One region of the Nocardia sp. NPDC058244 genome, then DNA from elsewhere that is predicted to be linked to it. Evidence: riboswitches for the same ligand, from Rfam matches in the RefSeq annotation. Region 1 holds a riboswitch; each other region holds the start of a gene.
What was found. Region 1 has a riboswitch for S-adenosylmethionine ahead of ACFVW6_RS02160 (rhodanese-like domain-containing protein). Riboswitches for the same ligand answer to the same signal wherever they lie in the genome.
Positions count from the first base shown of each region.

Region 2: linked by a shared signal. The riboswitch ahead of ACFVW6_RS31615 (LLM class flavin-dependent oxidoreductase) and the one ahead of ACFVW6_RS02160 (rhodanese-like domain-containing protein) in region 1 are both predicted to bind S-adenosylmethionine.
Region 3: linked by a shared signal. The riboswitch ahead of ACFVW6_RS23600 (bifunctional o-acetylhomoserine/o-acetylserine sulfhydrylase) and the one ahead of ACFVW6_RS02160 (rhodanese-like domain-containing protein) in region 1 are both predicted to bind S-adenosylmethionine.

Region 1 is NZ_JBHVWX010000001.1:461,515-465,800, reverse strand. Features, by position in the region: gene ACFVW6_RS02170 (hypothetical protein) at 1-262, opposite strand, end outside; gene ACFVW6_RS02165 (O-succinylhomoserine sulfhydrylase) at 334-1,542, opposite strand; gene ACFVW6_RS02160 (rhodanese-like domain-containing protein) at 1,553-1,969, opposite strand; SAM riboswitch class IV at 1,987-2,104, opposite strand; gene ACFVW6_RS02155 (hypothetical protein) at 2,151-2,609, opposite strand; gene ACFVW6_RS02150 (FAD-dependent oxidoreductase) at 2,799-4,187, shown strand; gene ACFVW6_RS02145 (amidohydrolase family protein) at 4,245-4,286, shown strand, end outside.
Region 2 is NZ_JBHVWX010000012.1:144,243-148,528, forward strand. Features, by position in the region: gene ACFVW6_RS31610 (ABC transporter substrate-binding protein) at 1-450, opposite strand, end outside; gene ACFVW6_RS31615 (LLM class flavin-dependent oxidoreductase) at 447-1,517, opposite strand; SAM riboswitch class I at 1,545-1,637, opposite strand; gene ACFVW6_RS31620 (hypothetical protein) at 1,851-2,552, shown strand; partial or broken gene ACFVW6_RS31625 (NADPH-dependent F420 reductase) at 2,586-3,194, shown strand; gene ACFVW6_RS31630 (glycosyltransferase) at 3,197-4,286, opposite strand, start outside.
Region 3 is NZ_JBHVWX010000007.1:303,154-307,439, forward strand. Features, by position in the region: gene ACFVW6_RS23595 (homoserine O-acetyltransferase) at 1-858, opposite strand, end outside; gene ACFVW6_RS23600 (bifunctional o-acetylhomoserine/o-acetylserine sulfhydrylase) at 855-2,171, opposite strand; SAM riboswitch class IV at 2,252-2,362, opposite strand; gene ACFVW6_RS23605 (TetR family transcriptional regulator) at 2,426-3,166, opposite strand; gene ACFVW6_RS23610 (MFS transporter) at 3,302-4,286, shown strand, end outside.

The DNA.
Region 1 (4,286 bases):
CGGCGACGGCGCGATCGAGAATCTTTCCCATGACCCCGGTGAGCCCGATGGCCGTGGCGTAACCGACCTCCGCGGACCACGGGCGCCGGTGCTCCTCACGCAGTGGCAGCTCGGCGGCGGGCCCGGTGAAGGTCCGGGCCGCCCATGCCACGATCGCGTCGTCGATCGGGAAATGCCAGGCGCGCTCGTCGAAGAGCTCTTTCGCCCGCTGCCTACGACGATCGTTCTCGGCGTAGTAGGCCTGACGTTCTTCCGCATCCATCACCCGAAACTAACAGCGCGCCAGCACATCCGGCGGTCGATGACCGTTGATGGACCGGCGCGCTGCGGGTTTCAGCTCAGGGCGTGGTCGAGGTCGCCGAGGAGGTCTTCGATGTCCTCGAGGCCGACCGAGATGCGGACCACGCCGTCGGACAGGCCGATCGACGCGCGACCCTCGGGGCCCATCGCGCGGTGGGTGGTGGTGGCAGGGTGGGTGATCAGGGTCTTCGCGTCGCCGAGGTTGTTGGAGATGTCGATGATGCGCAGGCGGTTGAGGACCTCGAAGGCGCGCTTCTTGCCGTCGTCGCCTGCCAGCTCGAAGGTGACGACGGTGCCGCCGCCGGACATCTGCGCGGTGGCCAGGGCGTGCTGCGGATGCGATTCCAGGAAGGGGTATTTCACCCAGTTCACGGACTTGTTCGTCTCCAGGAACTTGGCGACCTTCAGCGCGGATTCGGTGGACTGGCGCACGCGCAGCGGCATGGTCTCCAGGCCCTTGAGCAGGGTCCAGGCGTTGAACGGGCTCAGCGCGGGGCCGGTGTGGCGCATCAGGTTCTTCACCGGGCCGTCGATGTAGTCCTGGGCGCCGAGGATGGCGCCGCCGAGCACGCGGCCCTGGCCGTCGATGTGCTTGGTGCCGGAGTAGACGACCACGTCGGCGCCGAGTTCGAAGCCGCGCTGCAGCAGCGGGGTGGCGAAGACGTTGTCCAGCACCACCTTCGCGCCCGCGGCGTGCGCGAGCTCGGTGACCTTGCGGACGTCCACCAGGGTCTGCATCGGGTTGGCCGGGGTCTCGAAGAACACGGCCTGGGTGGGCACCGAGAGCGCCTGCTCCCACTGCTCGAGGTCGTCACCGTCGACGAAGACGGTCTCCACGCCCCAGCGCGGCAGGATCTCGTTGCACACCACGAAGCAGGAGCCGAACAGGCTGCGGGCGGCGACGAGGCGGTCGCCCGCCTTCAGCAGCGCGCCCAGCGCCGTGAACACCGCGGACATGCCGGACGCGGTCGCGAACGCGGCCTCGGCGCCGTCGAGCAGCCGGATGCGCTCCTCGAACATGGCCACGGTGGGGTTGCCGTAGCGGGAGTAGACGAAGTGCTCGACCTCGCCGGTGAACGACGCCTCGGCGGCCTCGGCGCTCTCGTAGACGAAGCCCGAGGTCAGGTAGAGCGCCTCGGAGGTCTCCTCGAAGCCGGAGCGGCGCAGCCCGCCGCGGACGCCGAGGGTGGCCGGGCCGACGCCCTCGGGCAGTGGCTTGTCGAACGAACCACCGGTGATCATGCGTTTCTCCTTATGCCTGACGCCACGGCAGGCCGACCGCGCGCCAGCCGACGCTGCCGCGCTGCCCGAACGCGTCGGGGCCGCCCTCGAAACCGTCCAGCACGTTGTAGGACGGGGTGAAGCCCGCCGCGGTCGCCACCGTCGCCGCGCCGATGGAGCGCTGACCGGAGCGACACAGGAACACCACGGGCGCGTCGTCCGGCCGCCCGGCCAGCGCCTGCTCGAGCTGCGCGCCGAAGTTCGGATTGCGGGTTCCGGTGCCGTCGACCCACTCGATGAAGTGGGCCGGGCGCTCGATCGAGCTGGTGTCGGGGATGCCGATCTGTGCCCACTCGCCTTCGGTGCGCACGTCGACCAGCACCGCGTCGGGGTGCTCGGTCAGGATCTCCCACGCCTTCTCAGGGGTGATGTCGCCGGCGTAAGTCATGTCGAACCTCCTGCGTGAATCCGCTCTTGCCGTGCCGGTTCTCCGGGCACACGGCCAGGTCGTCACCCGGAGCACCCCACCGCGGAGGAGGGTTGCCGACCAGCGAGCCGGGGCTTGGCGCTGGTACTCATGACCTTGCGATCTGAGATTGCCCCGGCGGAGGTCACCGTGTCAAACAGTTCTACGGGGTGCAGACCAGCCAGTTGCCATCCACCCTGGTCAGGTTCCAGGTGCTGGTGGACGACGTGTCGCCGATCCGCACGGTGGCGTCGATCTTGGCCCGGTCGCCGTTCACCGTCGCCTTGTCGAAACCCTTCTTGTCGATCGTCACTTCCGATTTCGGGCCACCGAGCCGTTCCGACAGGCCCGACTTCTCCTCGTCGAAGCCGGGGCAGGCGACACCGGGCGGCGGACGCAGCTCACTGCGCGAGCGCGCGTCGATATAGTTGGTGACGGCGGCCGCGAGCCGGTCGGCCTCTGTGACATTTTTCTCAGCGGGCGAGAGCAGCCCGCCGAGCACGATGCCGACGAGCACGATCACCGCGATCACCGCGGCCGCGACGAACGGGACGATGGAACGCTTGTCGGTCTGATCCACCACGATGGGCTGGTCTTCCGAGCCTGTCTGCTCCTCGTTCATGCTGTAATCCTGACAGACCAGGTGCGGGCAACCACACCGCACGCCGGGTGGCCACAACGCCGCAGATAGAATCGCCAGAATGCGGTGTGCCGCCGATCTCGAAGGCGGCTGCCAGCAGCCGGATCGTCAACTTAGCCTAAGCTAAATTGACGCCGTCAACAGTTCTCGACCAAAGGGTGCGCGTAGAAAATGACCGAACAGAGTGCAGCGACCCGCCCGCTCCGCATTGCGATCGTGGGCGCAGGACCGGCCGGTATCTACGCCGCCGACGCATTGATGAAGTCCGATGCCGATGTCAGCATCGACCTCTACGAGCGCATGCCCGCGCCCTTCGGCCTGATCCGCTACGGCGTCGCGCCCGACCACCCGCGCATCAAGGGCATCATCACCGCCCTGCACAAGGTCCTCGACAAGGACCAGGTGCGCCTGCTCGGCAACATCGACTACGGCACCGACATCACCCTCGACGACCTGCGCCAGTTCTACGACGCGGTCATCTTCTCCACCGGCGCCAACGCCGACCGCGCCCTGCCCATCCCGGGCATCGACCTCGACGGCTCCTACGGTGCCGCCGACTTCGTGTCCTGGTACGACGGGCACCCCGACGTGCCGCGTTCGTGGCCGCTGGAGGCGGAGAAGGTCGCCGTACTCGGTGTCGGCAACGTCGCCCTCGATGTGGCCCGTGTGCTGGCCAAGACCGGTGACGAGCTGCTGCCGACGGAGATCCCGCCGAACGTCTACAAGGGCCTCAAGGCCAACAAGGCCGTCGAGGTCCACGTCTTCGGCCGTCGTGGTCCCGCCCAGGCCAAGTTCACCCCGCTCGAGCTGCGCGAGCTCGACCACTCGCCGACGATCGAGGTCATCGTCGACCCGGAGGACATCGACTACGACGAGGGCTCCGAGGCCGCGCGCCGTAACTCCAAGCAGGTCGACATGGTCGCCAACACCCTCGAGCAGTGGGCGATCCGCGATCAGGGCAACCGCCCGCACAAGCTGTTCCTGCACTTCTTCGAGTCCCCGGCCGAGGTCATCGGTGAGGACGGCAAGGTGGTCGGTCTCAAGACCGAGCGCACCCAGCTCGACGGCACCGGCAACGTCAAGGGCACCGGCGAGTTCAAGCAGTGGGACGTGCAGGCCATCTACCGCGCCGTCGGCTACCTGTCGCAGAACATCACCCAGCTGCCGTTCGACGACCAGGCGGGCACCGTGCCGAACGAGGCCGGTCGCGTGATCTCCGACGAGACCGCCGAGGGCGACGCCCGCTTCATGCCCGCCACCTACGTGACCGGCTGGATCAAGCGCGGCCCGGTCGGCCTCATCGGCCACACCAAGGGCGACGCCAACGAGACCATCGCCTGCCTGCTCGACGACGCCAAGGACTTCGCCCCGGCGCCGCAGCCCGAGCTGGACGCGGTCACCACGTTCCTCGAGAGCAAGGGCATCCCGTTCACCACCTGGGCGGGCTGGTACCGCCTCGACGCCCACGAGCGCGCCCTCGGCGAGCCCGAAGGCCGTGAGCGGGTCAAGGTCGTGGAGCGCGAGGACATGCTGCGCGCCTCCGAGCCGAACAAGGTCTAGCCACGGACGTCGGGCCCGAACTGTTCCATTCCGCCGAACTCGAGGCATTCTGTACAAGTGTTCGATGCCCACGTCCACATCATCGATCCGCGGTTCCCG
Region 2 (4,286 bases), on a different contig from region 1:
GACGTAGTTGGTCAGGTAGCTCGCGCCCAGCGGCGCCTTCGCGCCACCGAGCTTGATGATCGCGTCGAAGGTGTCGCGCACCGAATCCGCGGTCAGCGGGGAGCCGTCGCTGAAGGTGACGCCGTCTGCGAGCTTGAAGGTGAACACCTTGGCGTCGGGACTGACCTCCCAGCTCTTGGCCAGCCACGGGGTGATCGCGCCGGTCTTGGGGTCCTGATCGGTGAGCGAGTCGACGATCTGACGGGCGACGTAGATGGTCTGGTTCGAGCCGGCCTGGGCCGGATCCGAGCACGTCGGCGCCTGCGACAGCCCGTAGCGCAGGGTGCCGCCGGGCTGGGGCGGACCGGCCTGCCCACCCGGGCCGCCGGTGTCGCTGCCGCACGCGACCACGGAGGTGGCGACAGCCAGGACGCCGGCGACGGCGGCGAGACGATGACGGGGACCGATCACGGGGTGACTCCAGAGAATTCGCGGCCTGCGGCCAGGGGACGGCTGGGAATACGGCGGCGCAGTTCGGGCGCCACCTCGGCCTGGAACAGCTCGAGGCTGCCCAGGTAGTCGGGGTCGGTGCGGCCGTCGCGTTCGGCGGAGAGGTGGATCACCTCGTGGCCGAACTGCTCGTGATAGCGGCCGACCTTGTCGATCACTTCCTGCGGGCTCCCGACGAGCGCGGAGCTGCGGGCGAGGAAGTCGTCGATGGTGTCGAAAACGACGGGCAGGCCCAGCTTGCGGGCCAGTGCGCGGCGGGCCTCGAACAGCGGCGTGTAGACCGCTCTGGCCTGCTGCGAGGTGGGGGCGACGTGGAAGCCCGCGGTGCCCGCGCCGACGAGCGCGTCGGCGGGGTCGTGGCCGTGCTCGGCCCACTGCTCCCGATAGTGGCGCACCAGTTCGGCGTACGGCTCGATCGGGTTGGTGACATTCGCCGAGAACAGCGGATCACCGTGGCGCGCGGCCAGTTCCACCGATTCGCGGCTGGTCGCGCTGCCGTGCCAGATCCGCAGGCGTGGCTGCCACGGGCGCGGCAGCGCCTTCGCCGCGGTCAGCGACGGGCGGAACCGGCCCGACCAGGTCACCTCGTCGCTGGCCCACAGGGCCCGGAACAGTTCGTATCCTTCGCGATTGCGGTCCCACTGGTCGGCGGTGGTGACGTGGAACAGCTGCGCCTGCGCGGCGCCGTTGCCCTTGCCGATGATCAGCTCCAGGCGCCCGCCCGCCAGGTTGTCCAGCGTCGCGTAGTCCTCGAACGCGCGGACCGGGTCGAGCAGGCTCAGCGTGGTCACGGCGGTGAACAGCGTGATCCGGGAGGTGACGGCGGCCAGGTGGCTCAACAGCACCGGGGGAGCGGCGGAGAGGAACGGGTCCTCGTGGCGCTCGCCGACGGCGAAACCGTCGTAGCCGAGCTCCTCGGCCAGCCGGGCCTGGTCGACCACCTCGCGCAAGCGGTCCCGCGTCTCGGGGACGATGCCGGTGATCGGGTCGGGGACCCGCGTCACCAGCGTGAACAACAGAAACTTCATGCGACAGCAGACCTCGCCACTCGTGCTCCTCCATCGAACCCGGCGGAAGCACCCACACCCGGAACGGGCGGGTTGCTGCGACGTCGTGGAGCCAGGTCTCTCGGTCGCTCTGGATGGTTGTGACCGGCCACAGGGGCCGGTACCGAATCAGCATGTGGCACTGCCGCGATACTTCACAACGGTAAGGATCAGCGTGAGCGCAGAGCTTGGAACCGGGACGGCGCTGGTGCACACTGCCCGCGACGCGCCGACGAATCGGTGCGCCTCACCTGCGGGGATTCCACCGGATACCGGCGTAGCGTCGGATGTCTCCGCGTCGATGAGGAGTGCGTCGTGACCGAGCCGCGTCGTTGCACCACCCTGACCACGCTGGCGGCCTGCGCCGCCGCGCTGCTGCTGGCCGCGCCCACCGCGGCGGCCGCGCCAGCGACGGTAACCAGGGATGCGCCCGCCGTGCGGACCGCGGGCCCCGGCGACCTGCTCGGCGCGTACCGGACCGTCGTCGACACGCTCGAAGCGCTGGGCATCCAGCCGTTCCTCTACCCGACGGTCGCCGCGAACTGCGGCGGCGACGGCCTCGGCCTCGTGCCCGCCGTGGCGGGCGCGGTGCCCGGACCGTGGCCCGCGAACGCCGTGCAGATCCCCGGCCTCGACCTCACCGCCGTGAAGTCGGGGCAGACGATGTTCACCTTCCTGCCCTACGGCCTGTCGCCGGACACCGCCGCCACCGCGACCTCCGGCATGCAGGTGGCCTGGCTCAACATCAGCACCGGCCGCGGCGGAATGGCCTCGATGGGCTCGATCGCCGACGTGGTGCGCGCCCTGGTCCCGCCCGAGGTCCCGGTCGAACTACGCCCGATCGCCGAAACAGCCATCCGCGACTTCCTCTTCGCCGCCATCCCGGTCGGCGGCGTCCGTGCGGTCCCGGTCGACACCGGCCGGGGCACCGTCCTGGCCGCCGTCTTCGGCACCACCGACAACGCGGGCCGCTCCTGCTTCTTCTTCCCGACCGTCGGCATCACCGAGGTCCCCTGAGCCGCGTCACCCGGTCAGGAACGAAGAAGCGCCGATCGGTGGTGTGCGCCTACCGTTCTCGGCATGGACAGCAGCACTGCGACGATCGCAGTCATCGGAACGGGTCGGGTCGGTACAGCGGTGGGGACGGCGCTCGCCGCGGCGGGACGGCGGGTCGTCTACGGGTCGCGCACGCCGGGTGACGGGCGGGTCGGGGTCGCCGAGGCGCTCACCGACAGCGCGGTCGTGCTGGTGGCGATTCCGGCCGAGGCCGTCGACGGCTTCGCTCGCGAACACGCGGCCGCGCTCGACGGCAAGCTGGTGCTCGACGCCACCAACGGCTTCGGCGCCGGACCGGCCAACGCGGCAGCCACCTTCGCCGAGCACGCGCCGACGGCCCGATACGCGCGGGCGTTCAACAGCCTGGGCGCGGAGGCCTTCGCCGACCCGACGTTCGACGGTGCGCCCGCCGACCTGTTCTTTTCGTGCGCGGCCGCGGACCGCAATGCGGTCGAGGATCTAGTCGCCGCGGTCGGGCTGCGGCCGGTCTTCGCCGGCGACGGCAATCACGAGGTCGTCGACGGCGTGATGCGGCTGTGGCTGACCCTGGCGATGGGGCAGGGGAGGGGGCGCGAGTTCGCGTTCCGGATCGTCGACCGCTGAGCTCAGGCCTGCTGTGCGCTGACGGTCTCCGGGGCGACGAGGGGGCGCTGCTTCCAGCGCAGGGTGCCGGTGCGGTGGCGATAGTGCGAGCGGGTCCACAGCGCCAGGTAGTGCGCGACGCCCAGCGGGTGGGCGATCGCGGAGGTGAGGTCGGTGCGGGTGGGTGCCCGGCGGGTCTCGGTGGCGCGGGCGGCGAGGCGGCCCGCCACGGCGGCGAGGTAGCCGAGCAGCCCGGCGCGGCGGACCCGGCCGCGGCCGCACAGCGCCGCCAGCGGGGGAATCCAGTAGGCCAGGGCCGCCAGGGCGCCCACCGCGGCGCCCGCGTCGACCCGGCCGCCGTAGGCCGACCACAGCCAGCGGGTGTAGCCGTCGGTGAGTTCGGCCGCGCCGGTGTACATCCGGGTGCTCGCGCTGGGTCCCGCCGCGACCAGGGCGGTGCGATGCCCGGCCCGGCGCAGCGCCCTGGCCAGATCGAGATCCTCGGTGGCGCTGGCGGCGACGGCCGCGTGCCCGCCACCGGCACGATAGGCCGCGGCGTCGACGGCGAGGAACTGCCCGCACGCCACCGCGGTCGACGGGCGCAGACTGTGATTGGCCGGACCGACCGGCAGCGTCGACGCCCACGCCCACGCCAGCAGCGGCTGGACCAGCCGCTCGGTGGTCGAGGCCGACTCCTGCACCGGCCAGGCCGACACCAGACCGGCTCCGCGCCTGCGCAATTCGGTGACCGACGCGGCGACGGCGGACGGGGCGAGCCGGACGTCGGCGTCGACGAAGACCAGGGCCGCCGCGTCGGTGCGGGCGGCGAGCCGGGCGCAGGCGGCGGCCTTGCCGGTCCAGCCGGGCGCCGGGTGGGCGGCCGAGCGGAGCACGGTGAACCGGTCGTCACCGCCGACCGCGGCCAGAGCGGCCTCGTAGGTGCGGTCGGTGGAGGCGTCGTCGAGTATCAGCACGCGCAGCCGGGGGACACCGGTCTGGGCGCGCAGGTCACCGATGAGTTCGGGCAGGCGCTCGGCTTCGTCGCGGGCGGGCACGCAGACCGTCACCGGTTCGATCACGCCGGCCACCCGGCGCGGCAGGCTGCGCAACGTG
Region 3 (4,286 bases), on a different contig from region 1:
CGGATCGAAGCGCTGACACAGCTTCTCGGCCTGGTGCTCGAGGTAGCTCTGCACCGCGTAGCGCCCGCCCGTCCACGGATCCTCGTCGCCCTGGGGGCGATTGGTGAAGCGGTGGTCGAGCTCGCCCTCGGTGCGGTAGGTCAGGTGCGCGATGCGCCGGGCCAGGCCCATGCCGGTCATCGGCGCGCGGCCGGTGCCGTGGTAATCGCCGTCCTGCCAGTCGGGGTCGGCCTTGATGACGGCCATCTGGGTGGTCTGGGTACCGATCTGGTCGGCGGTGGCGCGGGCGCCGACGGCCAGCACCAGCGCGGCCGCGGCCCGTCCCGGCTGTCCGACAATCCACTCCAGCACCCGCATGCCGCCCATCGACCCGCCGACGACGGCGGCCAGCCGCTCGATCCCGAACAGATCGAGCAGCCGCGCCTCGGCGGTGACCTGGTCACGAATGGTCAGGTCGGGAAAGCGGGAACCCCACGGCGCGCCGTCGGGCGCGAGCGAGGACGGTCCGGTGCTGCCCTTGCAGCCGCCGAGCACGTTCGTCGCGATCACACACCACTCGTCGGTGTCGATCGGCGCGCCGGGGCCGACCATGCCCTCCCACCAGCCGGGCTGGGCGTTGTCGGCGCTGGCGATGACGTGCGAGTCGCCGGTGAGGGCGTGCTCGACGAGCACCACGTTGTCGAGCGTGGGCGAGAGCTCACCCCAGCGCTGCACCGCCAGCCGCACATCGGGGACGACGGCGCCGTTCTCCAGCGCCACCTCCCCGATGGCGACCACGCCGAGTCGCCCGTCCGGCGGTGGCAGCAGGGCCACCCCGGTTGCGGGACGGGCGATCGGCGATTCGGTGCTCACAGTCACGTGTTCGCCGCCGCGAAACCGGCGCGCAGATCCGCCAGGATGTCGTCGATTCCCTCGATGCCCACGGCGAGCCGGACCAGCCCCGGAGTGACGCCGGAAGCCAGCTGCTCCTCGGGCGTCAGCTGCGAGTGCGTGGTGGACGCCGGGTGAATCACGAGAGAACGCACATCACCGATGTTAGCGACATGGCTGTGGAGGCTGAGCGCGTCCACGAACTTCTTGCCCGCGTCGACACCGCCGCGCAGCTCGAACGCGACGATCGCGCCCGCGCCCTTGGGCGCCAGCTGCTTGGCCCGCGCGTGCCACGGCGAGGTCTCCAGACCCGCGTAGTGGACGGCCTCGACGCCCGGCTGCTCGGCGACGAACTTCGCCACGGCCTCGGCGTTGGCCACGTGCCGCTCGACCCGCAGGCTCAGCGTCTCGATGCCCTGGGCGATGAGGAACGCGTTGAACGGCGACACCGCAGCGCCCAGGTCGCGCAGCAACTGCACGCGGGCCTTGAGCGCGAACGCGGGCGCGCCCAGGTCGGCGAATACCGCGCCGTGGTAGCTGGGGTCGGGCTCGGTGAAACCGGGGAAGCGGGCGTTGCCGTCGGCGTCACGCACGGTCCAATCGAAGGTGCCGCCGTCGACGATCACGCCGGCCACCGCGGCGCCGTGGCCGCCCAGGTACTTGGTCGCCGAGTGCACGACGATGTCGGCGCCGTGGGCCAGCGGCTGGATCAGGTACGGGGTCGCGACGGTGTTGTCGACGATCAGCGGGATGCCCGCCTTGTGCGCGATCTCGGCGATGCCGGGGATGTCGAACACGGCGCTGCTGGGGTTGGCGATGGTCTCGCCGTAGAACGCCTTGGTGTTGGGCCGGATGGCGGCCTGCCACTGCGCCAGGTCGTCGGGATCCTCGACGAAGGAGACCTCGATGCCGAGCTTGGGCAGCGAGTAGTGGAACAGGTTGTACGTGCCGCCGTAGAGGTGCGGGCTGGACACGATGTGGTCGCCCGCGTTGGCGAGGTTCAGGATCGCGAAGGTCTCGGCGGCCTGGCCCGAGGCCAGCAGCAGCGCCGCGACGCCACCCTCGAGCGCGGCGACGCGCTGCTCGACCGCGTCCTGGGTGGGGTTCATGATCCGGGTGTAGATGTTGCCCGGCTCGGCGAGCCCGAACAGCGCGGCGGCGTGATCGGTGTCGCGGAAGGTGTAGGAGGTGGTCTGGTAGATCGGCAGCGCCCGCGCGTTGGTGGCCGCGTCGGGGGCCTGGCCCGCGTGGATCTGCTTGGTCTCGAAGGACCAGTTCTCGGGCAGGGCAGAGTCGGTCATGAAAAGCTCCAGGGTTGTTCGCCGGGGTATCGCGTCAGATGGGTTGGATCGACGGACAACAACACATGGGGGCCTCCTGCGATGCGCGCTTGCTCCCGGCCTTCGGGAGCCCGGTCATCACCCGGAGCACCCCACCGCAGCTGGAGGGTTGCCGACCAGCGAGCCGGGGCTTGGCGCTGGTACTCATGACCTTGCCGTCATGTTAACCGGCCGTTGCGTCCGCGCGGAAACTTCCCCCGGTTTCGTCGCCTGGATCACTCCGCCGCCGGTGTGCCGAGCCCTGGCGTGTCGGCCTCGGGCCGGGCGCCGCAGATGCGGCGGAGCTCGTGGTAGGCGCGCAGGATGGCGGCCTTGGTGACCTGCGCGGCGGCCTCCGGCGTCGCGCTCAGCAGCCCGTCCTCGACCGCGGCGATCGAGAGGTGGCACAGCATCTGCCAGGTGCCCGCCACCAGCCGGACCGAGAAGTCGTCGGGCGTGGTGGACATCCGCTCGGCCAGCTGGGCGCAGACCGCGACGTTCTTCTTCTCGGCGTACTCGAGCGCGCGCGCGTTCACGGCCTGGCTGGACCGCATGATCCGCTGCATCTGCAGGAACTGGCGCAGGAACCGCACGCCGTCGGCGTCGGCCTCGGAATCGACGACCTGCAGGTAGGCGCCGCACAGCGCGCCGAGTTCGTCGCCGGTGCGCGGCTGCTCGCCCAGCGCCTCGGCCACGGTGAGCCCGAAATCGTCGATCGGGGCGAGCACGATGTCTTCCTTCATCGGGAAGTACCGGTTGACCGTGCGCGGGGAGACGTCGGCACCCGCGGCGATCTGCTCGACCGTCGTGGCGTCGAATCCCTGCGCGTCGCACAGGCTCAGCCCGATCTCGACGATGGCGGCCCTGGTCTGGCGCTTCTTGCGCTCGCGCAGGCCGGTCGGGGCGTGGCGGGCCGCGAGCGGGCCTGCCGGTTCGGTCATCCGGTCGCCGGTGATCGGAGTGGTCGAGTCCAGCATCTCTCCAGCCTACCGTCCCGCCCGATTCGTCTGTCTTTTCACGACAAATGGCGCAGTCAGACATTTTGCTCTTGACGCCAATTGTCCCACGGTGCCAGGATTGAGCGCGAGCCTTCGAGTGACTAGGAGTCCGTGGTGACCGGCATCGAGACAGCAGCGAAACAGACTGATCCGCAATCGAATTCGAGACGCTGGTGGGCGCTGGCCGTGCTCGCCTCCGCGCAACTGATGGTGATCCTCGACGCCACCGTCGTGACGATCGCGCTCCCGTTCGCCCAGAAAGACCTCGGCATCAGCGAGGGCGACAAACAGTGGGCGCTCACCGCCTACACGCTGATCTTCGGCGGCCTGCTGCTGCTCGGCGGCCGGATGGCCGACTATCTCGGGCGCAGGCGGATCTTCCTGATCGGCCTGGTCGGGTTCGCCGCCGCGTCGGCCCTGGCCGGACTCGCCCAGGACGGGTTGCAGCTGTTCCTCGGCCGCGGTCTGCAGGGCGCGTTCGCCGCGCTGCTCGCGCCCTCGGCGCTGTCGCTGCTGTCGGTGACGTTCACCGACGTGAAGGAGCGGGCCCGCGCGTTCGCGGTGTTCGCCGGCATCTCGGCAGGCGGGGTCGCGTTCGGGCTGATCGTGGGCGGAGCGCTCACCGAGTACGTGTCGTGGCGCTGGACGCTGCTGATGAACACCCCGGTCGCGATCGTCGCGCTGCTCGGCGCGCTGGCGGTCATCGTGCGCGATGTGCCCGCGCCGCGCCTCGGCGGTTACGACCTGCCCGGCGCCGTCACGGTGACGCTCGGGCTGGTGTCGATCGTCTACGGATTCAGCCGGGCCGCCGAGGACGGCTGGCTCGCCGGCAGCACGCTCGGCCTGCTCGGGGTGGGCTTCGCGCTGCTGATCGCCTTCGTCGTCATCGAGGCGCGGTCGTCGAATCCGCTCCTGCCGCTGCGGATTCCGGGGGAGGTCAACCGGGGTGGCGCGCTGCTGGCCGCGCTGCTCATCCCGATCGCCATGTTCGCGATGTTCCTGTTCCTGAGCTTCTACTACCAGAACACGCTCGGCTACTCGCCCCTGAAAGCGGGCGTCGCGTTCCTGCCGTTCCCGGTGGGCATCGCGGTCTCGGCCG